3 regions of the Halobacillus rhizosphaerae genome follow, and region 2 is predicted to be linked to each of the others. Evidence: predicted binding sites of a transcription regulator. Region 2 holds the regulator's gene; each other region holds the start of a gene.

Region 1 (7,514 bases), 110 kb from region 2:
TTGTCAATATTCTGCTTGCCCGATTCAGTCCTTTTAAATACATCTTCCTAACCGGACACCATACCATGTTCATGGCCTGCTTAATCGCTGTTATCTTAACAACCGGAGGATTTTCTGGAGTCTCCATGATCATTCTTGGGGCGATCATTCTTGGATCATTGATGGTCCTCTCTCCAGCGATGCTCCAGCCTTTCACCCGCAAAGTCACCGGTTCCGATGATTTTGCCATCGGTCACTTCGGCTCCATCGGCTATTTAGCCTCATCGATGGTTGGTAAAGCAGTCGGTAAAGGATCTAAATCAACAGAAGAAATTAAAGTTCCCAAATCACTGGGCTTCCTAAGAGATACCTCGGTTTCCGTAGCCTTAACTATGGTCATCTTGTTCTTTGTCGTTGCCGCAGCTGCCGGTCCAACCTTTATCGAAGGGCAATTAAGCGATGGACAGAACTTTCTGGTCTTCGCCTTTATGCAAGGTCTTACCTTTGCGGCTGGTGTGTATATCATCTTAGCAGGTGTGCGCATGCTTCTAGGTGAAATTGTTCCTGCCTTTAAAGGGATTGCCGATAAGATTGTCCCTAACGCAAAACCTGCTCTTGATTGTCCTGCTATTTTCCCTTTCGCAGGAAACGCAGTGATCATTGGTTTCTTATTCAGCTTTATCGCAGGACTTGCAAGTATGCTGCTATTACCTGCCTTAGGGTTGAAAGTAATCGTTCCTGGGCTAGTCCCTCACTTTTTTACCGGGGCTGCTGCCGGAGTATTCGGTAACGCAACCGGCGGTCGAAGAGGAGCGATCTTTGGATCGATGGCGAACGGCGTGATGATCAGCTTCCTGCCCGCTCTCTTATTACCAGTATTGGGTTCACTAGGGTTCCAGGGGACAACCTTCGGAGATGCAGATTTCGGTGTAGTCGGAATCGTACTAGGTAACCTAATCAAAGTAGTAGAATCAAACATTACCGTTTTCGCTGGCATTCTGATTCTCCTAGCCCTTGTATTCTTCCTAGCTACAAGAGCCAGAGCGAATGAAAACAAGAATGAAACAGATGCAGCTTAATTCATCCCATAAAAACACTCGGTGCCTTTTTACAGACATCGAGTGTTTTCTCTTTGAAAAAAATCACAGTATGACTGGCCATTAGATTAAGATACGGCACATCTCCTAATAGCCAATGAAGGTATTAATCAAAATAAACTGCTTTCCCAGTTTTGGCAGATTCATAGATTGCTTCAAGAATCTCACTGACCACTAACGCCTGTTCCGGCTTCACAACTGGTTCTGTATCATTCACCAAACTTTCAATCCAAAGCCTTGCCTCGAGATCGGCATCACTTTCGACCTCTCCATCAAAGAAAGCAACTCCGTCCGCTCCCAAAGCCGGTTTACTGGTGTGAAGCTTGCCGTGTTTCTCTCCGTTAATGCGCAATCCATCCTTCATGTCAGCTCCGCCGTTCGTCCCGCAAAGTGTTGTTTGAGCTTCCCCAACATCCAGCGTATTAAGTGCCCAGCTTGATTCCAGAATTACCGTCGCACCGTCCTTCATGGTAATCATGCCAAAGGCAGAATCTTCAACGTTAAATTCTTTAGCGTCCCAGGCTCCAAAAGCGTTTGCTTTACTTTCCTGGTCCGACAACTTGTGGTATACATTTCCTACCACACTTTTCACTTTATAGTTATCCATCATCCAAAGGGTCAAATCGAGCGCATGGGTGCCGATATCAATTAATGGACCGCCTCCCTGCTCTTCTTCGTTCAAGAATACACCCCAAGTAGGCACCGCACGGCGGCGGATAGCATGGGCTTTGGCAAAGTAAATCTCTCCTAGTTCGCCACTCTCACAAACGTCCTTCATATACAAAGAATCCTCACGAAAACGATTGTTGTACCCAATCGTAAGCTTTTTGCCTGTCCGTTTGGCCACTTCAACCATTTCTTTTGCTTCACGAGCTGTTTTCGCCATCGGCTTTTCACACATAACGTGGCAGCCAGCTTCAAGTGCGGCAATAGATATTTCTGCATGGCTTTTATTAGGAGTGCATACATGAACCACATCTAAGTTTTCTTTCTCCAGCAGCTCCTGAAAATTGGTGTAAACCTCTGCCGTTTTTGTTCCGTATTCTGCCGCTGCTTTTTGGGCCCGTTCTTCTACCAGATCGCAAAAAGCAACCATCTCAATATCTTCAAGTTTAGAAAGGCTGGGCATTTGTTTGCCATTTGCAATTCCGCCGCAACCAATAATCGCTAGCTTTAACTTCGTCATGTCCTTTTCCTCCTAAGCGCACTCGAAAAAAATTTTGAGGCTGGTTATCATACAGCTATTGGGATTGATGTTGATTGCTCACTGATCACCTATTGGTTAATCTTTAAGAAATCCCCTTCCAATACAAGACCTGGTCCTTATTCATGATTTCCAGCCCTTCTATTTCTCTTCTCCTTTTAGTCGGTTATTTCCTTTATTCTTGTAAAATCAACAACAGGATGTGACAAATTTCCCACCCACAACTAAAGCATAGGATTATTTCTAAGACGAAAAAAATCCTGCCAGAAACTATTTCTGACAGGATTCCATGCCTTCTACCCTGTTCCGATGAAAAACACAGAGTGAGGCATAAGCTGTAATTTACTTTGTAATTAATAGGCTAGAGCGAACAAACCTTTAATATGAGACAAGTAGCGGACGTTACTAGCTTCTTTCATTAAGGATGCCGGCATGCCTTTCATAGACGTGCCATTACCCCCAACGGAAGCAACCGCATCTTTACGGCCTAAACTTGCAAGAGTACCAGAGTTAACTGGATTAAACTCTCTCAGATCTTTATCTTTCAAGTAAGCAAACAAGTTATAGCCAATTAGGTCTCCCATCTGCCAAGCAATTTGTGCAGTTGGAGGCTGCGGGCGCTCGTCTCCTGGTTTGAAGTAAACAGCACTGTCTCCAGCTACAAATACATCTTCATGAGAAACGGATTGCAGATAGTTGTTTACAGATGCACGACCGCGATTCACTTCAATACCTGATTCCCCTACAAGAGGATTCCCTTGGACGCCGCCGGTCCATACAAATGTATTGGTTTCGATCTTCTGTCCATCTTTCAATTCAACAACATTACCTTCTACATTTGTAACAGGCAGATTAGTTAGAAACTCTACTCCTCGCGCCTCTAAGCTTTCCATTGCCCGTTGAATTAATTCATCAGACAGCATAGGCAGCACTTTCGGCATAGCTTCTACAAGCTTCAATTGAATCTCATCAGGATTAACACCATAAGTTCTTGCCAGCCCAGGAACTTCGTCAGCAAGCTCACCTACTAATTCAACACCCGTTAATCCGCCACCGCCGATTAAGATAACGGCATCCGCTTGATCTTTTGTTGCTGCATAATTGCGAATGCGGTCTTCAACGTGATTGCGGATACGCTTAGCATCTTCAGCAGATTTAAGTACCATACTGTTCTCTTCCAGACCAGGAATTCCAAAGTATGCCGTCTTGCTTCCTAATGCTACAACAAGAGCATCATAGCTTAACGTAGTTCCGTTAGAAAGTTTCACTTCTTTCTGGTCAACAGAAAAAGAATTAACGGTTTCAACTTTCAAGTCAATGTTATTGCCCTTTAATAGTTTTTCTAATGGTAAGGCAGCTGCCTTTTCAGTAATATTACCTGCCGCTAAGCGATGCAGCTCAGTAATAATTTGGTGTGTTGGATATTTATTCACTAATGTGACAGTAGCTTCAGATGCATCCAAGTATTCACGCACACTTAATGCAGATAGAAGTCCGCCATAACCAGCTCCCAAGATGACGATGTGTTTTGACATGATTGTTCCTCCATTCTTATTCTATTATTTAGAAGTTTTATTTTCTTCAGAGACTTTTAAGTAGGCATTCACGAAGCGGAAAACCTTTTGCGCCTGCGGATCTTTCAGCATTTTCAGCAATCCAAAGATGCCCACTACTTCATTGCTTTTTTCTGCCTGGTCTTTAGCTTCAATTGCATTCGCAGCGAAACCTTTAACAGTCGTTTTCACTGGACCGGCAATTTCAGATAAGAATTCTGATGTGTCTTTCTTTAATACTTCATCTCCTGCTAAGGATTGGACAGTATCATAAGAGCTGGAAAGGATATTAACTAGCTCTGTCAATTTCGGAAGCTCTTTTACTAAGGCAGTCAGCGAATCTTGAACCTCAGGATCCAGGAGCTGATCCAGTAATTCCCGCTCATCTTGTGTGACTACTTTTTCTTGTTCTGTTGACACTGATTCTGACATATTCACTTCTCCTTTTTCTTAGTTTTTTTATAATAAATTCTTTAAAAACAATTGGACCGATTAACAAAGAAGTTTCCTCTGATTCGCAAGGCGATCGAGTTTTCTGCAAAATAAAATTCTTCTTATCTATGATACTTCTATACGATTAACCGACTATATTAGCTTATAATATAACTTTGTGAAATACAACACATTAGAAGTTTTTTATCAAATCTAAATTAGGCTGTAAATAGACTCAGCATCACCATTTAGCAAAAGTTCAGATGAGTTCCTTCCATATATTGGAGTGCAGATGTTTTCTTTGAAAACTGTTACTTTCATCACCCAATACCCTGCTGAAATATTGGTTAGTTCGATTATAATGGATCGTTTGAAAATGTTGTAACGATAAAACCCTGAATGAAGGAACTTTTTTATAAGTGTCCTTGATTCAGGGTATCGTTCTAACGAGTTGAACCGTTCCATTCATTTCAAGACAAATTGCATACCGTCTTTAAAGTTCTTACTAAAGATAATAAAGAGTATGAGGATCGGTAACGTTAACAGGACGGAACCAGCATACATTGGTCCAGGATAGCCGCCGTAAGGTCCAAACATCTGGGCAAGCAGCACATTTAGTGTCAGCATGTTTTCACTATTCACGACCAACATGTCCCATAAGAGTTCCACCCAGCGTTCCATGAACACAAACAGGAAGACGATCGTAGTGATAGACTTTGACATCGGCAGGACGATTTTCCACACAATTTTAAATTGACTTGCCCCGTCCATCTTGGCGGCTTCAATCAATTCATCCGGCAGACCTCTGAAGTAGTTGGTATACATAAAGATCGCCCACAGGTTTACCGCTTTAGGCAATATCATTGCCCAGTACGTGTCGTACAGCCCAAAGTAACGGATAATCAAAAAGAGCGGAATTAATAGGATGACCGCAGGATAGAACATTTGAAACAAGATGATATTGTTGATTAAACGATTCCCTCTAAACTTCAGCTTTGCCAGCGAAAAGCCAACGAGAATCGCTGTCGATAACATAAGAAAAGAGGAAGCAGTCGTCACGAAGATACTGTTAAAGAAAGCTCTCAGCCATGGCCGGGCTTCGACGCCTTCTCCTCCTGTGAACAACCACTCATAGGACCGCAGCGTAAACTCCGTCGGAATAATTTTCCGATCCACTTGATCCCAGACCGCGAACGATCCAAGCACCATGTAAATATAAGGGGCGATCATTACGATCATGACGGTGAAAGCTAAAATATATAACATCGTCACTTTTTTGCGATTACCAGCCATGTTTAGCCCCCCATTTCTCAAGAATTTTTCTAAATACTAATATCGACCCGAAGGTTACGAACGAGTTAATGACTGCGATTGCTGTACCGTATCCAGCATTTAAGCGCTCAAACGCCTGACTGTAAATTTCAAGCTGCCACGTATGCGTAGCAAGATCCGGACCGCCGCCAGTCAGTACGTAAGGTTCGGTGAATATCCCGAACATTAAACCTACCGCCAAAATAGTGACCGTATAAAAAGACGGATATAACATTGGAAGCGTGACGTGCCAGAACCGTTTCCAGCCAAGTGCTCCATCAATCTCTGCTGCTTCGTAGACGTCTTTCGGGATGCTTTCAAGACCAGCGACAAACAGCAGCGCATAATAGCCCGCAAATTTCCAAGCCATCATTAAAGCAATAATTAATGGTGCTAAAATCGAAGAACCAAGCCAATCAATGTCTAGACCAAATGAATGCCGGAGCCAAATGTTAAGCGGACTATTGTAAGATAAAACTCCATTCACCACAATCGCCGAAGCCACACCTGATGCTAAATAAGGCAGGAAGAAGGCTACCGAAAAAAGACCTTTAAATTTTGGCAGAGAATGAATGATGACGGCGAGCAATAGCGCTCCACCAACCACGATCGGTACGAACATGATCAGGAACTTGTATGTAACAAAGAAAGCTGCTCGCACACTTTCACTGAAAAAAGCTTGAATGAAGTTCTGGACGCCGACAAATTCGTAATCAGGCGCGATTAAATTCCAATTGGTAAACGCCAAATACGTCGCCCATAATAAAGGGAACAGAAAAAAGATAAGGGAATAAATGAGGTAAGGGCTGGCAAATAGCCAGCCTAACCTCGCATTACTTCTTTCCATTTTACTTCAACACCTTTTTGATGGCGTCGGTCATATCGCTCCATGCTTGATCAGGAGATTTCTCACCTTTGACGACAGGGTTCACCGCTTCTTTACCAATCAATTCCTGGACTTCTACCGTCTTCTCATTATCAATCGGCGGAACAGCGTTCGGAATGTTTTCGGCATATTTCTGAAGCTCTGGATGTTCCTTTAAGAAACTGGTAAACGTTTCATTCGATGATAAATCATCACGTGCAGGAGGAAGGTTCGTCTGTTTGAACCAATCTAAATCATGCTCAGGATCAGAATAAACCCACTTCACAAAGTCAAAAGCAGCTTGCTGTTGTTCTTTGGTTGCCGAAGCATAGATGGAGAGTCCTTTGGTATCAGCAAAAGTTTTCTCCTTTTCACTATCTACACCTTCCGGAACCGGAGGCATCGTAAGATCATAGGTTTCGCCAAGCTTCATTTCTGGGTATTTCTCTGCCCAGGCAGAGAACGTCCATGGTCCGATATCTACCATAATGGATTGGCCCGTTTCAAATGGGTCCGTAGATTCACGAGTTAACAGCAAGTCATTATCGCTCAAGTCCTTCAAGAATTGTAAGGTAGCAACGCCTGCTTCCTGGTCGGCCACAAGGTCATTTCCTTCGACAAAGTTATTTCCTTTAGATGCTCCATTATAAAGCATGAAGAAGTCAAACCAACGTGCCCACCATGTAGGCTTCACTAAATCGGCACGGGACCATAAGAACTTGTCCGGATATTTTTCTTTCAGTTTTTTTCCAACTTCTAATACTTCGTCGTATGTTTTAGGAGGTGAATCAACCCCAAGCTCCTTGAGGATATCCGTTCTCCAGCCAAACAGCATAGCGTTCGAATAGATAGGGAGCACGTATTGATGATCATCCGCAAACTTCCAAGTAGAGATGGTTTCTTCCATTTTGCGGTCTTTTAGCAGTTCGTCATAACCATCAAATTCGTCTAACGGCACTACGGCACTGCTTCCAGCAAGCTGAGCAGCAAATCCCCGGGAAATGTTTTCAGATATGGCAGGGGCATTACCAGCAGCAATCGCGGATTGAATACCCGCTTCAGAAGATGGACTT
Region 2 (7,514 bases):
TACCCCTGTCATGACTTCATTTAATCCATACACATTTTGAATTAATAATGGCAGCAGGAAAATCCCTGAAAACAGGCCGATCGAGGCCGATGAAGTGACGAGAATTGAAACGGTATAGGTCGGCACTTTGAAGACAGATAAGTTGAGCAGCGGATCGCTTTGCCGGTTTTCATAGAAAACGAAAGCAATAACCGCTGCGATTCCTGCAATAATTAAAGTCAAATTCAGTGGATCTACAAGATTTTCAAGCGTCTTTCCCCGGCCTAACGCATAGAGAACACTTCCAATGCCGAGGGTAATGATAAGAAACCCAACTAAATCAAACTTCTTCTCTGGATCTGTTTCTGTCCGCTCCAGAAATTTAAAGGATAAAATAAGTCCCGTTAAACCAAATGGAATGTTGAAAGCAAACAACCACGGCCAGTCCAAATACTGAATTAAAAACCCGCCGACAGTTGGCCCAACAGCCGGGGCTACCATCGCTGCGACACCGTAGACTCCTACGGCCAGCCCTCTTTCATGACGGGGGAATGAGTTGAAAATCAAAGCCATCGCAATCGGCATCATCAAGCCGCCGGCCATGCCTTGAATGGCTCTTGAGATAATAACCATAGGCAGTGTACTGGAGAAAAAACCAGACAACGAACCGAGAATAAAGATGGAAAGTCCGGTCAAATACACCTTTTTCTTCCCAAACCGATCTCCAAAGTAACCAGTTAAAGGCATCGTCATTCCCATGGAAACCATAAAAATGGTAAGAATCCAGCCTACTGCGACCGCATTAGAATGAAAGATCTCAATAAACCTGGGGAGGATCGGATTTAACATACTATTGTTTAATATCACCGTAAACGTTCCAAACAAAACGGATACAACCACGAGCCATTTATTCTGTACCTTACTCATCATAGACCCTCCAATCTTTCGCCTTACGAAGTTCCCCTTAACCTAAACACTTACAAATATATAGAGCTGAAACAGCTGAATGATCAGAATAAGTCCTAGACAGATCACATTTGATTTAACATTCTTTTTCAAGAAGATCAAGTTCAAAGCGGTAAGAAACCCAATGATTCCTATAATGATAGCTAGGTAAATGGTTAAGCCTGCAACTGTAAAAGTAAACGTAAACAAAGGAAACAAAAACATTAAAGAGATGTGATCCTTTTTTCTGTCCATAATACCCTCCTTTAACGTAGAGCCAGCATATGCGATTGAACTTGCTCCCTCACTTATCGTCTCTCCCACACTTTTATGTGAAACGGTACCGTCCGTTATAGAAGAGACCAATCAAATACTCCCCGTGCACCCACTCAACCTTTTCTTGTTATTCTACGAACCCTTATCATCTTCCCTTTTACCCTCTATTAGAATTCCAGACAAAAAAAGGACAACCAGAACGGTTCCCCTTTTTTCTTCATTCATCCTCCTGCATTTCTGAGAGCGGATAATGCTTCAAGAAATAAACAAGCGCTTGTAATTCAATAGACAAATCAATATGGTGCACCCTGACATTGGCAGGAACGCTGATCCGCGCCGGTGTGAAATTCAGGATACCAGATACCCCGGCTTCAACCAGTCGGTCGGCAATCCCTTGTGCTGCGGATGCCGGTACCGTTAAAATAGCTACGGACAGATCTCCCATTTTCTTTTCCAAATTATCAATATGTTCAACAGGTACTCCGCCAACTTCCTGCCCGACCCGGTCGTAATTCGCATCAAATGCCACTTCGATCTTCGTATTATTATTTTTCGTAAAGTTATAGTTTAGAAAAGCGGTGCCCAAATTCCCAACACCAATCAATGCTACCTTTGTGGTTTCATCCTGATCCAGAGTTTTTCTGAAAAAAGAGAGTAAGTATTCAACATTATAGCCGTAGCCTTTCTTGCCAAGTGCCCCGAAGTAAGAAAAGTCTCTGCGTATCGTTGCGGAATCGACCTTCACCGCTTCACTAAGCTCTTTGGAAGAGACTCGCATTTTTCCCTGGCTGTGCAGATTATTTAAGAAACGGTAATAAAGCGGAAGCCGCTTTGCCGTCGCCTGGGGTATTTTGGTTTGTTCAAGATCCATTTGACTTCCTCCTTCTACCGGTCTTTCCTCTGGTAATCTCCGTTCTTCCCGCCTGTCTTCTCTTCCAGGTAAGTCGGTCCGATTACCATCCCTTTATCTAACGCCTTGCACATATCGTAAACCGTCAACGCCGCTGCGGATGCGGCCGTTAGCGCTTCCATTTCCACACCGGTACTTCCCTTTGTTTTCACTGAAACATGGATGTGCAATTCCGGTTGTTTACCTTCCACGTCCCAATCGAAGGTTACATCTACGCCTGAAAGAGACAGCGGATGACACATGGGAATCCAGTCGGACGTTTTCTTCGCTGCCATAATGCCTGCTACCTGTGCGACGGCGAGCACGTCCCCTTTTTTTATCGAGTTATTCGCTATATGATTATAAATCTCTGCATTGACCTGCACACTCGTACGTGCGGCAGCCGTGCGGACGGATTCTTCTTTGTCAGAAATATCGACCATTCGTGCTCGGCCCTGAGTATTAAAATGGGTAAACTCAGCCATTTGAATGCCCCTTTAACTATTAAATTTCACAATCTCAACACTGAAAGACTACTCTTATTCTACCAAAAAATCAACCTTAAGTCGTTAAAGATTTCACAAACTGCGAACTAGAACCTTGCTACTCTCTTCCTATATAAGATACACTTATTTCATTGAGGTGAAACGACATGATTCTCATGCAGCTGAATCAATTAACGAAGCGCTTTGGCGCGGAATTAATTTTATCGAATATTAAATTGGAAGTACAAATGAATGATCGAATCGCGATTGTCGGACGGAATGGAGCCGGAAAATCGACGCTGTTGAAAATGATGGCGGGCGAAATGAGCCATGATTCCGGTGATATTTTTAAACCGAAAGAAACGACCGTCGGTTATTTAGCGCAGAACACAGGTCTGCAGTCAGATCAAACGATTTATAAGGAAATGGAAATGGTCTTTACCCATTTAAAGCAGCTGGAAGCAGAGCTGCGAACGATGGAAGCGCAAATGGCCGATCCTGATTTATTAGATAACCCGCAGCAGTACGAACAGCTGCTGGCTGAATATGACCGCAAGCAGGATTACTTTAAGACCGCTGGCGGCTATCAGTATGAAGCGGAGATTAAATCCGTGCTGAACGGGCTGAATTTCACTAAGAAGGACTGGGACACGGCGATTACGTCGTTAAGCGGAGGCCAGAAAACACGGCTCGCTCTCGGCAAACTGCTGCTGACCAGTCCGGATGTCTTAATTCTGGACGAACCGACCAACCACTTAGACATTGACACACTCGCCTGGCTCGAGGGCTATCTGCAGTCTTATCAGGGAGCTGTAGTGATCGTTTCCCACGACCGCTACTTCCTCGATAAGATCGTCAATACCGTTTACGAGATTGCTTACCAGGCTTCTAAGAAATATCCAGGCAATTACAGTGATTATTTAAAGAAGAAAGAAGCAGACTTTGAGCTTGAAATGAAACGATTTGAAAAGCAGCAGTCGGAAGTAAAGCGGATGGAAGATTTTATTCAAAAGAATATCGTCCGGGCCACCACCAGTAAACGAGCGCAAAGCCGCCGAAAGCAGCTTGAGAAAATGGATAAACTGGAAAAGCCGAAAGAAGACGGCCAATCAGCCAAGTTCAGCTTTCAAATTAACCGCAAAAGCGGCAATGATGTGTTAAAGCTCCGAGATCTTTCGTTCAGGTATCAGGCAGATAAGCCGCTGCTGTTTCAAGATTTGAACGTGGATTTAAATAGAGGGGATTCGGTCGCCTTAGTGGGGCCGAATGGTGTTGGAAAAACTACGCTGCTTAAAACGATCCTGGGAACTCTCACTCAAGCGAACGGAGACGTGAAGCTTGGCACCAATGTGCAAATTGGCTATTACGATCAGGAGCAGACGAACCTGAACCCGAAGAAAACTGTACTGCAGGAGTTATGGGATGACTATCCGCTTACGAATGAGAAAGATATTCGCACCGTGCTTGGAAACTTTCTCTTTTCCGGAGAAGATGTGCTAAAGCCCGTATCAGCGTTAAGCGGCGGAGAAAAAGCCCGCCTCTCCCTTGCCAAGCTGATGATGCAGAAGGCGAACTTTCTAGTGCTCGATGAGCCGACCAACCACCTGGACCTCGATAGCAAAGAGGTCCTAGAAGCAGCACTTGTCGATTATCCCGGGACCCTTCTGTTTGTCTCTCACGACCGCTATTTCATTAACAAAATAGCGACCCAGGTCGTGGAAATGCAGCCGGATGCAACGCGCATGTTCCTCGGAGATTACGATTACTATGTTGAGAAAAAGCGAGAGGAATATGAGCTGGAGCAGTTAGAAGAGCAAGAACGCCAGCAGGCAGCTGGTCCAGAAGAGGAACCGAAGGCGAAAAACAGCTTTGAACAGGATAAAGCGGCTAAGCGTGAAGAACGTAGAAAAAATCGCCGAATTGAAGAGATAGAAGAAGAGATTGAGCAAATTGAAGCACAGTTAGAGGAGAATGAAACGCTGCTGTGTGATCCTAAAGTATTTCAAGACCATGAACGTTCCATGGAAATCACCGAAAGCAACGAAGCACTGAACACCCAGCTGGAAGCACTCATGGAAGAGTGGGAATCTCTCCATAGCTAGATGTTAAATCCCCCGAAGGCTTATACCAATGGCCTACGGGGATTCTTTTTTATTCTGTTTGTATATTGTTGTATGAGAGGCAAATATATTATCCACAGTTCTATCCACTTATCAACGTTGATATTATCGAACTTAAATCATTTATGCACATTATCCACATTTGTCCACAGAGTTATACACATTTATGTTAACGATTTCTTTACACAAATAAACATACCATTAACAACTTATCCACTGCATAATTATTCATCTGTGCATAACTTTTCAGCTAAAAAAAGACCTTTCTTAGACTCCTAAGAAAGGTCTTCCTTATAACTCATTAATTTTCTATCTCCATAATTTTCAAGATCTAAGCCCGGATTTGCATTTAAATCCCAGCCTGCCCTGTGACCCTGATTAAACGCGACAGCCCCTGCTGCAGCAATCATCGCCGCGTTATCCGTGCAAAGGTGAAGGGGTGGAATAAGCAACTCTGCTCCTGCGTCTTTGAACTTTTCCTGAAGCGCTGCACGCAGTCCTTTGTTAGCAGCAACTCCCCCGGCAACGATCACTTGTTTCACGTTGTAATCCTGCGCCGCTTGATATGCTTTTGTGGATAACACATCAATGACACTCGCCTGAAAACTTGCAGCAATGTCTTCTGGCTTTAATTCTTCGCCTTTTTGCTTGGCATTATGAAGCCTGTTGATAACTGCGGATTTCAAGCCGCTGAAGCTAAAATCGTACGATCCTTTTTCAAGCCAGGCTCGCGGAAAGTCTATTGATTCCTCTCCTTTTGCTGCGAGCTGATCTATATACGGCCCTCCTGGATAAGGGAGCTTCAGCGTGCGGGCCACTTTATCATAAGCTTCTCCAGCTGCATCATCTCTCGTTTCTCCAATCACTTCAAAAGAACCATGTTCCCTCATCAGGATTAGTTCCGTATGACCGCCTGAGACCACTAAAGCAAGCAGTGGAAACTCAAACTCTTTTTCTAATCGATTGGCATAAATGTGGCCGGCAATATGATGAACACCGACGAGCGGTTTCTGCTTGGCAAAGGCTAATGACTTCGCAGCATTTACACCGATTAACAATGCCCCTACCAGACCAGGTCCTTCAGTAACGGCAATCGCATCCATATCCTCAAGCGTAAGACCAGCTTCGGTAAATGCTTCCTCTAACGTTAAGGTAATTTGTTCAATATGGTGTCTGGAAGCAATTTCTGGAACCACTCCGCCAAATCGCTTGTGACTCTCGATTTGAGAAGCCACAATGTTCGTAACAAGTTCCCGTTCATTCTTCACAATCGCCACTGCGGTCTCGTCACAGCTGGTTTCTATTGCTACAATATATTGATCATTTTTCATTTTAATCCCACCCACATTACTAAAGCATCTTCTCCATTATCGGTATAATAATTTTTTCTAATTCCTCCAGGGACGAGCCCGAATTTACGATATAAGTGCTGTGCTCCTGTATTGGATACCCGTACTTCCAGCGAAAGCTGCACAGCCCCCCGGTCAATCGCTTCTAATAAGGTTTGTCTGAATAACTCTTCTCCGTACTTCATTCCTCGAAATTCGGGATGTATGGCGATGTTGGTAATGTGCGCTTCATCAATAATCAGCCACAAACCACAGTAGCCAACAACCTTCTCATCAACTTCTGCCACAAAATAGTGAGCATACGGATTATCATTGATCTCGTTAAAAAAGGTTTCCTCAGTCCAGGGCACAGCGAAGGAAGCGTACTCCACCACCATGACTTCCTTTATGTCCTCATCTTCCATCGGTCTAATCAGCACTGTCATTTATTTGTTCTCCTGCTGGGCGAGCCACTTGGCTTCTGCTTCCGGCAGTCGTAAGTAATTGGGCACAAGTTCATGAATGGAACCAGCTTCTTGCTTCATCCCTGCCAAAGCTACAGCTGCCGGTCGTGCGTAGTGGTAAGGGCTTTCCGGAATAACCGCCTGCTCCCCTAAGATCTCGCGAATCAATGCTTCATGGAGTGATAGATCCTGACTAATGAATAGAACCTGCTTATCCAAACCTTGCAGCTCCTTCAGCCAATCCTCCATCAATACGTTGACTTCCTTCTTCTCCAGTTCCATGGAGCTGTTATAAAGCCCAGTATAAACCAGCCCACGTCTCGCATCAAAAAACGGACAGATATATCCATCAAAAAATACTCCCTGCCGCGCTGCTGCCTCAAGACTGGAAACTCCAACTACAGGAATGTTTAAGGCCCACGCCATTGTCTTCGCCGTCGTTAATCCGATTCTCACGCCTGTATAAGAACCCGGCCCTTGTGCAACTGCGATCCTATCCAGTTCTTCAGGTGCCGTACCTGTCTCCTTCATCAAATCGTTGATTGCCGGCATTAAACGGACGGAGTGATTCTTCTTAATATGGGTAACCAACTCCCCGGCAACGGCACCATTTTTTAAGATTGCCACACCCATTACATAGTTTGATGTATCTATGGCCAATATGTTCATCTGCCTAACTCCTTACAAACCTCTTCAAAATGCTGTGAAGAAGCTTCTAGCATTATGGTACGTTTTTCGTCATCCACATACTTGATCTGGATGGCCAAACGCTGTTCCGGTAAATATTCTTCAATAAAATGCGCCCACTCTACCACCGTGACGCCCTCTCCTTCAAAAAATTCCTCAAATCCTAAATCTTCATCACTATCTTCCAGACGATAAACGTCCATATGGTAAAAGGGCATCCGCCCCTTATATTGTTTAATAATAGTAAAGGTTGGGCTATTGATCGTACGCGTGACCCCGAGGCCACGCCCCAAACCTTTTGTAAAGGTCGTTTTTCCCGCCCCAAGATCTCCTTCTAACGT
Region 3 (7,514 bases), on a different contig from region 2:
CTTAGCATATTTCTTCTGGTGTTCCTCTAACTTACTTCGATCAAAGGGTTCAAACCTATCCCGATTAGACATATATGTTCCTCCTGACATAGAATCGAGCGTCTGGTCAACGGAACGAATAATCCGCTCCAGCCGTTCTTTTTTCTCAAGCAAAACATGTTTGTGCTGAACAAGTGCTTTCTTATGATCAAAACCCTCATCTTCAAGGATTTCTTGAATTTCCCGCAAAGGAAACTGCAGTTCACGAAAGAACAAAATCTGCTGCAATCGAAGAAGATCGTCTTCGGAATACAAACGGTATCCTTTCTCATTTATCTTCGCGGGGGATAAAAGTCCAATCTGATCATAATAGTGAAGCGTGCGCACACTCACTCCTGCAAGCTTTGCCAGCTGTTTTACTTTAAGCATGGTGACCACCTCAATGCTAATATAATCTATACCGTAACGTTAGGGTCAAGGCGAAAAATAGAGTTTTATCACAAAATTTATAGAAATTTCACAATTATTGCTCATTATGCAAAATAATGGCTTGTTTTTGCCAATTAGTGTAATATAATTAAATTATATTAAGGAAAGGTTGAGAGGCTGCATGGGAGTTCATAACGTAATTGAACCTAGTCAATTAAATCGCGTTCACATGGATCGGGATTCTTCCATCTATGAAATCTATCATAACCACCTTAAACATAAATCAAAACACCAGGCAGCTGAATCTACTATGATTTACTGTCTTACCCATAGAAGTATGATTATCGAAGACCAGCTGGCTAGTTTAGAGTTTCTATATATGAATGACTATTTCACAGAATTGGAGCAGCTCTTGCACACCAGTCATTATAGTAAAGAAGTCCTTATGATGTATCGTGTTCTTTATAACCGAAAGAAAACACCTCTTAAGGAGAAGGACCTCAAATGGCTGATCCCTTTAAAGTTCAACCATCCTTCATTAAAATGTCTTCACTTATTCTTAATCGTTTATGCCTATTTTGACACCAAGCAGTATACTGGACTCGACAAGTACGTCGATGACATTTATTCTGCGCTCGTACAAATTAACGAACCACTCTTCCACTATTACATGAAACTCCGGTTTGAAGAACTGCTCTTTCAGCATTATTGGAAGACTAACAACGTTTTATTGGCGAAAAAGCATGCGTACCGTTATATTAATTCGGGTCTGACCCCAAGAAAACTCAGCAGGATGTACCATAATCTTGCGCTTTGCGATACATTTCAAGATTATGATTCTGCGATTTATAATGCTCAGTCGGCTCTGGGAATTGCCGTTAACTATAACTTAGATCATTCCAGGACAGCCCTTACGAACCACACGATTCCCTTTATTTCTGCTATTCATAAGAAAACAAAAGGAATATTAACTCCGGATCCGATTGAAACCGCTCATCTAGCTATTGCCAATCATAAGAATAAAAAAGCCGTGGATATTTTGAGCAAAGTACACAACCCGACTCCATTTCAAGAAACATATTTAGGTGCGGCAACGGAAGACCCGCTTAAATTAAATAAGGCAAAGAACAGATTTATTAATGACTATGGGGATTTATTTTTTGCTCAGCTTCCAGAACACTATCTTAAAGAATTAATAACCATTGTGTAAGCCGAACTTTTCTTTAAAAGCTTGAGAAATTCCCTCAGGCTTTTTTGTTTTCCATTTATTTCACTATCTGTTATACAAGACCTATCTCCTTAGAGCTTTAATTACGCCCTGGAAATTCGGCATCAAACAAAAGGAAACTTACTAAATTAAAAAGGATTTTCACCCTATTTGAAGAATGTAAGTAGCTAGAATAAATTTTTTTAAATGAGGTTGTTTGATATGAATATATATTGTCAAAGCGCATTTCATCAATTAGAAGTTGTTATTGCTTCCATCTCAGAAATTGTCGGCCAGCTTGATGAAGAAGATCTTAATTATCGGCCTACACCCAATAAGCATTCTGTAGGAGAATTGCTCGAACATCTTGCTGCGATCCCTGCAGCTGATGGCCATATTCTAGAAGAAGCTTCAGAGGAGGAAATGAATAATTTCTATCAATCGCTCTCTTTCCAAACTACGGACGAGATTCTTGGAGCAATGTTTCAACACTTCTCCCACTTGAAAGCTCAATTTGAGAACTATACAGAGGAACATTTGCACACTGAAACTACATCATGGTGGGGGGTTACCTATACCCGGTTTGAATGGCTTCTGGAAATCATCGCGCACATGTATCACCATCGTGGACAGCTCCACAGTATGCTGGTTCACACTTACAAAAAAGATCCAGGAGTACTATTGTTTGAATAGGCGCAAAAATTTTAATCATAGAGCTTTCCAATAACAAGAACCCGGACTATTGATTTCCAATGGTCCGGGTTCTCTGTTGAATAATTTTCTTTTATCTCATGTTATGCAGGCTTAGTCATTTGCTAAATATTGAATCGGCAGCTCTTCTTCCTTCACTCCGTCCCCGGCTTTACTCACATAATAAGCACTAGCTTCAGACCGGGAAGAAATGACATGCCTTAATTCTTTATCAACGTAATGGAGAGCTGCTCCATCATCAAGACCATATCCAGCCAACATATTCTCCTCTTGAATGGCTTGTTCAAAAGCAGGTCTGCGCTTTACTTCCCCATTATAATGAGGACAGCAGCTCCCTGACAGAATCCCCAGGCACTCAATGGGTTCAGGAGTATCTCCATAAGAATCTGTCAGCCCCTGGTCAAACCAGCAGATGGCTCCAGCACTCAAACCAGCAAGCACAATGCCACTCTCCCATGCTTCTACTAGAATCTGGTCAAGCCCCCATTCCTTCCATAGGGCAAGCAAATTCTTCGTACTTCCTCCGCCCACATAAATAATGTCCTGCTGCATTACGAATGAACGTATATCTCGTCCGGGGGGCTTAAACAAAGCTAAGTGAGTCGGTTCACAATCAAATTGTTTAAATGAGTCGTAAAATTTTTTCAATATAGGTTTCTGCATCGCCGCTAGCCGTGGGAATAAAGCATACTCTCGGATGATCTGAGTGAACCTGCCGCAGGACGTATTGATCCAGGAGAGGATTTTCCGGCTCCATAGAGAAGCCGCCTCCCCCCATAGCAATCACTTGCTTCATCGTTTCTACTCTCCTTAAACTATGCTGGTTTCTTGTATTAATATTTTATGAATAACTGAAGGCTTTGTAATTCCTGCAGTGAGACCATTAACCATTCGTTCTTCCCAGGGACGTCTGAATATCTTCTTTATAGGCATAAGAGAATAATAAGGAGACCAATATGCCTCCGCCAATTAAATTCCCAATACTTGCAGGTACTAAATTAAAGAAAATATATTCGTACCATTGATACTTATCTGTAGATAATATCCCCATGCTGAAATAACCCATATTCGCTGCACTGTGCTGGAAGTTGCCAGCCACGAACAAGATGACCGGCAGCATAGTACCGAGAAACTTTCCTGTAATATCTCTGGCAGCGGTTGTAAGAAAAGCCGCCATACCAATCAGCCAGTTTGCCAGAATACCGGAAATTAATATTTCAAACCAGCCTAACACACCGTCTTCCATAAATTTCATTTTGTGATCCAGATACATGGATAATTCATTATAGAACGATGGTGAAAGTGAGGCGGATAATTGTATAAGAATTCCCACCAAAAAGGCTCCAAGAATGTTCCCTACATAAGCTGAAGCCCAGAATTTATAGATTGTCCGCTTCATTAATCCTCCTTTATTAAATAAATAAGAAGGCAGCAGTACATTAATTTCCGTAAATAATACGGACCCTGAAATAAACACCATTGCATATCCTGAAGCAAAGCCAATTCCTGAAAGCAGGTGATAAAGCCCTTTAGATTCAATTCCTACAGCTAACAGGATGGAAAACACGGCGCCAAACGTCATAAAAGACCCCGCCGTCAACGCTAAAAGAAATTGCGCTCGAAACCGCTTATTTAAGTGGTCTCTTCCCTTTTCGCCAAATTCATCCACAATTTGTGATGGAATATAAAACTGGCGGCCAGGCTGATCTACTTGCCCATTTATCGTGGTATCTGTTTCTTTATTCTCTTTGTTTTCTTTATCTTGCATATTTTCTTCTTCCCTTGCCATACCTATCCCTCCAATGATTTTGCTATTCCCGGTATCCAAGGTATATAATCCCAATTTAGCGTGTTGGAATAACATTTCGTGAAATGTAGCACATTATAGGTAACGACGAACGATAAAGGAGCATAATTATGGCAAAACGAGAACAAGTTTGTTTAGCTTGCGACGGAAGAGGCCTTTTATCAGATGATGAAGAATGGAGCTATACTTGTAAGATTTGTAATGGTGAAGGGATCATGCCACAGAACGGAATCCCTGCCAACCGTCAGCTTGCTGATGTTGATGAAATGAACCGAATATTGGATTAAGGAAAAGAGATTGGGAAAGAGGTTTTTTAGCGATTATTAAATCCGATCGATGATGGAAGAATGTCGATAATATTCCATCATCGATCGGATTTTTTGTTTGTCTTATCAATAATTCCAGCGTAGGAAATACACGGAGACTTCTGCGGGAGGAAGGCACACCAGCCGCCCGCGAAAAGCTGAGTGTATTTCCGGAGCGGCTATTCAGGGTAAACTTCTGCCCTTCCCTCAATTGTCCGTTTTTTGGTGGAGGCATTTCTATATACCCCTGCCTCTTTTACATATCCTCTTAGTTAATACTAAGTGGAAGAAACCTGGTTAAGATTCTTCTCCCTCATAATAGCGAGGAGAAGATCTGCGAAATAAACATCCCATTGGGTCCCTTTCCCTTCTTCAATAATCCTCATTGCTTGTTCAATAGACATTCCTTTTCTGTAAGGGCGGTCACTAGTCATAGCATCAAAAGCGTCTGCTACTGCCATTAACCTTCCAAACAACGGAATTTCTGTTCCTGTCAGCCCATCAGGATATCCTTTCCCATCTAAACGTTCGTGATGAGAGCGAACTCCCGGGATTACGGGAAGAAGTTCGCTAGGGAGCTGAACCTGATGCAGTATATCTGCCCCAATCACAGGATGCTGCTTAATTTGTTCAAACTCCTCTTCAGTCAGAGATTCCTCTTTTAATAAGACATGATCTCGAACTCCAATTTTACCTATATCATGGAGAAGTGCGGATTTCCTTAGCAGGTCTATGTCCTCCAGGGAGAAATTTGCTCTGCTTGCGATTTGCACACAATAGTCAGCTACTCGAGCCGAATGCCCCGCTGTATATGGGTCCCTTGCATCGAGGGTAGCTGCAAACACAGTAAAGAAGCTCTCCAGCAGCTGTTCATTCCGCTCATCTCTTTCTTTTATACTAGAAACCATGTGGTTGAACCCTGTAACTAGTTTGGAAAATTCGTCTGAATAAATGTTATTCATATATTCCAATTCGCCGCTCCGCACCTCTTCAAACCTTTGCCGTAAGGAGTTCATAGGCTGCTCAATACTTCTATAGAGAAGAACCGCTATAACTAGCGCCATAAATAAGATGACGACGATGACCAATACGGACCAGCTCCAATAACTTTCCAAGCCCGAACCGCCCTCCTGACTAAGTCGAATCTGGGAAGCTAAAATAAACAGAAGTACAGGAAAGACCGCCGTGAAAAGGGAGCTGATAAGCATTTTCCTTTTAATACTTAAATATATTCTTCCCTCCAGCTTTAAAGCTGGATAGCCAAGCTCCTTTGTTCTGGCAGAAAAGGAATGAAGCAACAGCTGCACACTTTGGTACGTTAGAAAAAATTCGATTAAGGAATGAAGAACTGCGATAAGAAATGCACCACTCCACGCGAGCGCTATGTAATAGTACGGAAGGTGAATCCAGTCCAGATATATGCCGGTAAGAGACAGAAGCGAGGATGGTATAGCTAAACCAAATAAGTGCGGGCCCATGATACGCTTTACCGTTAACAGCGGAAATTGATGAGCTGCCAAATAGCCTTGCTTGACCGCGTGCATGGACGGTCGTTCACTGCGAAACACTTCTTTAATTGGTTTTACATGAGACCGATATATGATAAATTCTCCGGTCAGCATGATCACGACTGAGATGACCATGACTTTAACTAGATAATGAACTTCGGAATCAGATAATGACAGGGTGTGAAAAATAAATACACTGCCCACTCCAAAGACCGCGAGCAGTGATCCAATCATATAATTGAATAAAATACGACGTTGAAAGGCAGTAAACGGACCCATTAGATGCTCCTTTTTCTAATTCTATAGTTCTAGATGTAGGACTATTATATCAAAAACAGAGAGCCTCTTGTTACATTTTAGTCCACGGAAAAAGTAAAATCGAGCGGGGAATGAAAATAAAAAAGCCCGAACCAATGGTCATCCACGGTTCGGGTTTTGTAATAAAATTATTCATTAAGAATTAATAATTTTCCACTGAGCTTTCTTCTGTATTAGGTTTATTCTTAGACTTCCTTACGAGCGCCGTAATGCCGGCAATTAAATAGGCAATGCCCCCAAATATACCAAAGGCAATTGTACCGAGGGTGGTAACTACGCCGGTTACGATTAAAATAATCCCAGCAGCTTTCGGTTTTTTGTTTCCTTTAAGAAAGACAATCGCTACGATTCCAAGAATGATGGCAATGGCCGAGAATATGACGATAACTAAAGATCCCGTGCTGATGGCATCAATGATTTTATCGACTGAAACGCTGTTTCCCTGAGCATTGGGATTCGAATTCATCGCATCCTGCATCTGTTGTTTAAACTGCGCTTTCGTATCCTCCTGCATTGTCAAAACTCGAAAGCTGAAAAAGAACACAAGACCATAAATAACTAATCCGATAACCGAAAAGATAATTTCTGCTACTCTACTCATTTAAACTCCTCCTTTTTATTAAGCACTAGCTACATCACGCTTTGTAAAGAAAAACCATGCTAATCCAATAAATAACACAAAGTACACCGCTAACACACTCACAGAAAATGGTAAAGTCAACCCTTCAATGATAGGGCTTCCCTCAAAGAATACCGTTAAATCCGTATTGGCAAATAAAATATATTTGGCCCATTCTTTGCTGGCGACAAAAACCACTAATGTACTTCCTGACATCATTAGAAAAATCGCAACTCCAATGGATAGTGAACTATTTCTAAATACAGCAGAAATCATAAACGCAAAACTGGCCATCATGAGAAGATTTACTGAATTTAATAAATAAATCGAAATCGTATGCTGGAAGATCGGCGATTCGATAAACTCGCCCGAATGCTGGTACAAATAGGTTTGAGAAAAGCCGTCGATGCCAAACAACATGGCTCCGATGATAAATGAAAAAATATAAAGAAATACGAGCATCGTCAGGGCAAATACCAGGACAGATACGTACTTTGAGAATAGTATTTTAGCCCGGGAAATCGGCCGGATGAGTAACAGCTTTATGGTTCCCCATTTAAACTCATTGGCAATAATTCCCGCCGCTACAATAATGGTAAACAAACTGATGAGTGATATGTTAGTCTTGTTT

What was found. Region 2 encodes Rex, which represses fermentation and respiration genes when NADH is low (regulators of the CRP and FNR family bind a similar motif). Its sites were predicted from a motif close to TTGTGAAATATTTCACAA; they were not measured.
Region 1: Q7A53_RS16180 (DUF1641 domain-containing protein) is a predicted target of Rex. The motif match lies at 4,442-4,459, and genes of this name have one in related genera.
Region 3: Q7A53_RS13205 (formate/nitrite transporter family protein) is a predicted target of Rex. The motif match lies at 4,192-4,209, and genes of this name have one in related genera.

Annotation. Positions count from the first base shown of each region.
Region 1 covers NZ_JAUTWQ010000015.1:115,194-122,707, reverse strand. The annotation lists gene Q7A53_RS16195 (PTS ascorbate transporter subunit IIC) at 1-1,058, shown strand, start outside; gene Q7A53_RS16190 (Gfo/Idh/MocA family protein) at 1,183-2,262, opposite strand; gene Q7A53_RS16185 (NAD(P)/FAD-dependent oxidoreductase) at 2,634-3,815, opposite strand; gene Q7A53_RS16180 (DUF1641 domain-containing protein) at 3,840-4,265, opposite strand; gene Q7A53_RS16175 (carbohydrate ABC transporter permease) at 4,731-5,558, opposite strand; gene Q7A53_RS16170 (carbohydrate ABC transporter permease) at 5,548-6,423, opposite strand; gene Q7A53_RS16165 (ABC transporter substrate-binding protein) at 6,425-7,514, opposite strand, start outside.
Region 2 covers NZ_JAUTWQ010000015.1:1,582-9,095, reverse strand. The annotation lists gene Q7A53_RS15660 (MDR family MFS transporter) at 1-906, opposite strand, end outside; gene Q7A53_RS15655 (hypothetical protein) at 949-1,179, opposite strand; gene Q7A53_RS15650 (redox-sensing transcriptional repressor Rex) at 1,418-2,071, opposite strand; gene moaC (cyclic pyranopterin monophosphate synthase MoaC) at 2,086-2,574, opposite strand; gene Q7A53_RS15640 (ABC-F family ATP-binding cassette domain-containing protein) at 2,742-4,676, shown strand; gene tsaD (tRNA (adenosine(37)-N6)-threonylcarbamoyltransferase complex transferase subunit TsaD) at 4,970-6,025, opposite strand; gene rimI (ribosomal protein S18-alanine N-acetyltransferase) at 6,022-6,468, opposite strand; gene tsaB (tRNA (adenosine(37)-N6)-threonylcarbamoyltransferase complex dimerization subunit type 1 TsaB) at 6,469-7,155, opposite strand; gene tsaE (tRNA (adenosine(37)-N6)-threonylcarbamoyltransferase complex ATPase subunit type 1 TsaE) at 7,152-7,514, opposite strand, start outside.
Region 3 covers NZ_JAUTWQ010000011.1:88,983-96,496, reverse strand. The annotation lists gene Q7A53_RS13225 (MerR family transcriptional regulator) at 1-408, opposite strand, end outside; gene Q7A53_RS13220 (AimR family lysis-lysogeny pheromone receptor) at 590-1,618, shown strand; gene Q7A53_RS13215 (DinB family protein) at 1,838-2,308, shown strand; partial or broken gene Q7A53_RS13210 (Type 1 glutamine amidotransferase-like domain-containing protein) at 2,420-3,122, opposite strand; gene Q7A53_RS13205 (formate/nitrite transporter family protein) at 3,210-4,115, opposite strand; gene Q7A53_RS13200 (hypothetical protein) at 4,244-4,420, shown strand; gene Q7A53_RS13195 (HD-GYP domain-containing protein) at 4,717-6,225, opposite strand; gene Q7A53_RS13190 (DUF4064 domain-containing protein) at 6,407-6,865, opposite strand; gene Q7A53_RS13185 (ABC transporter permease) at 6,884-7,514, opposite strand, start outside.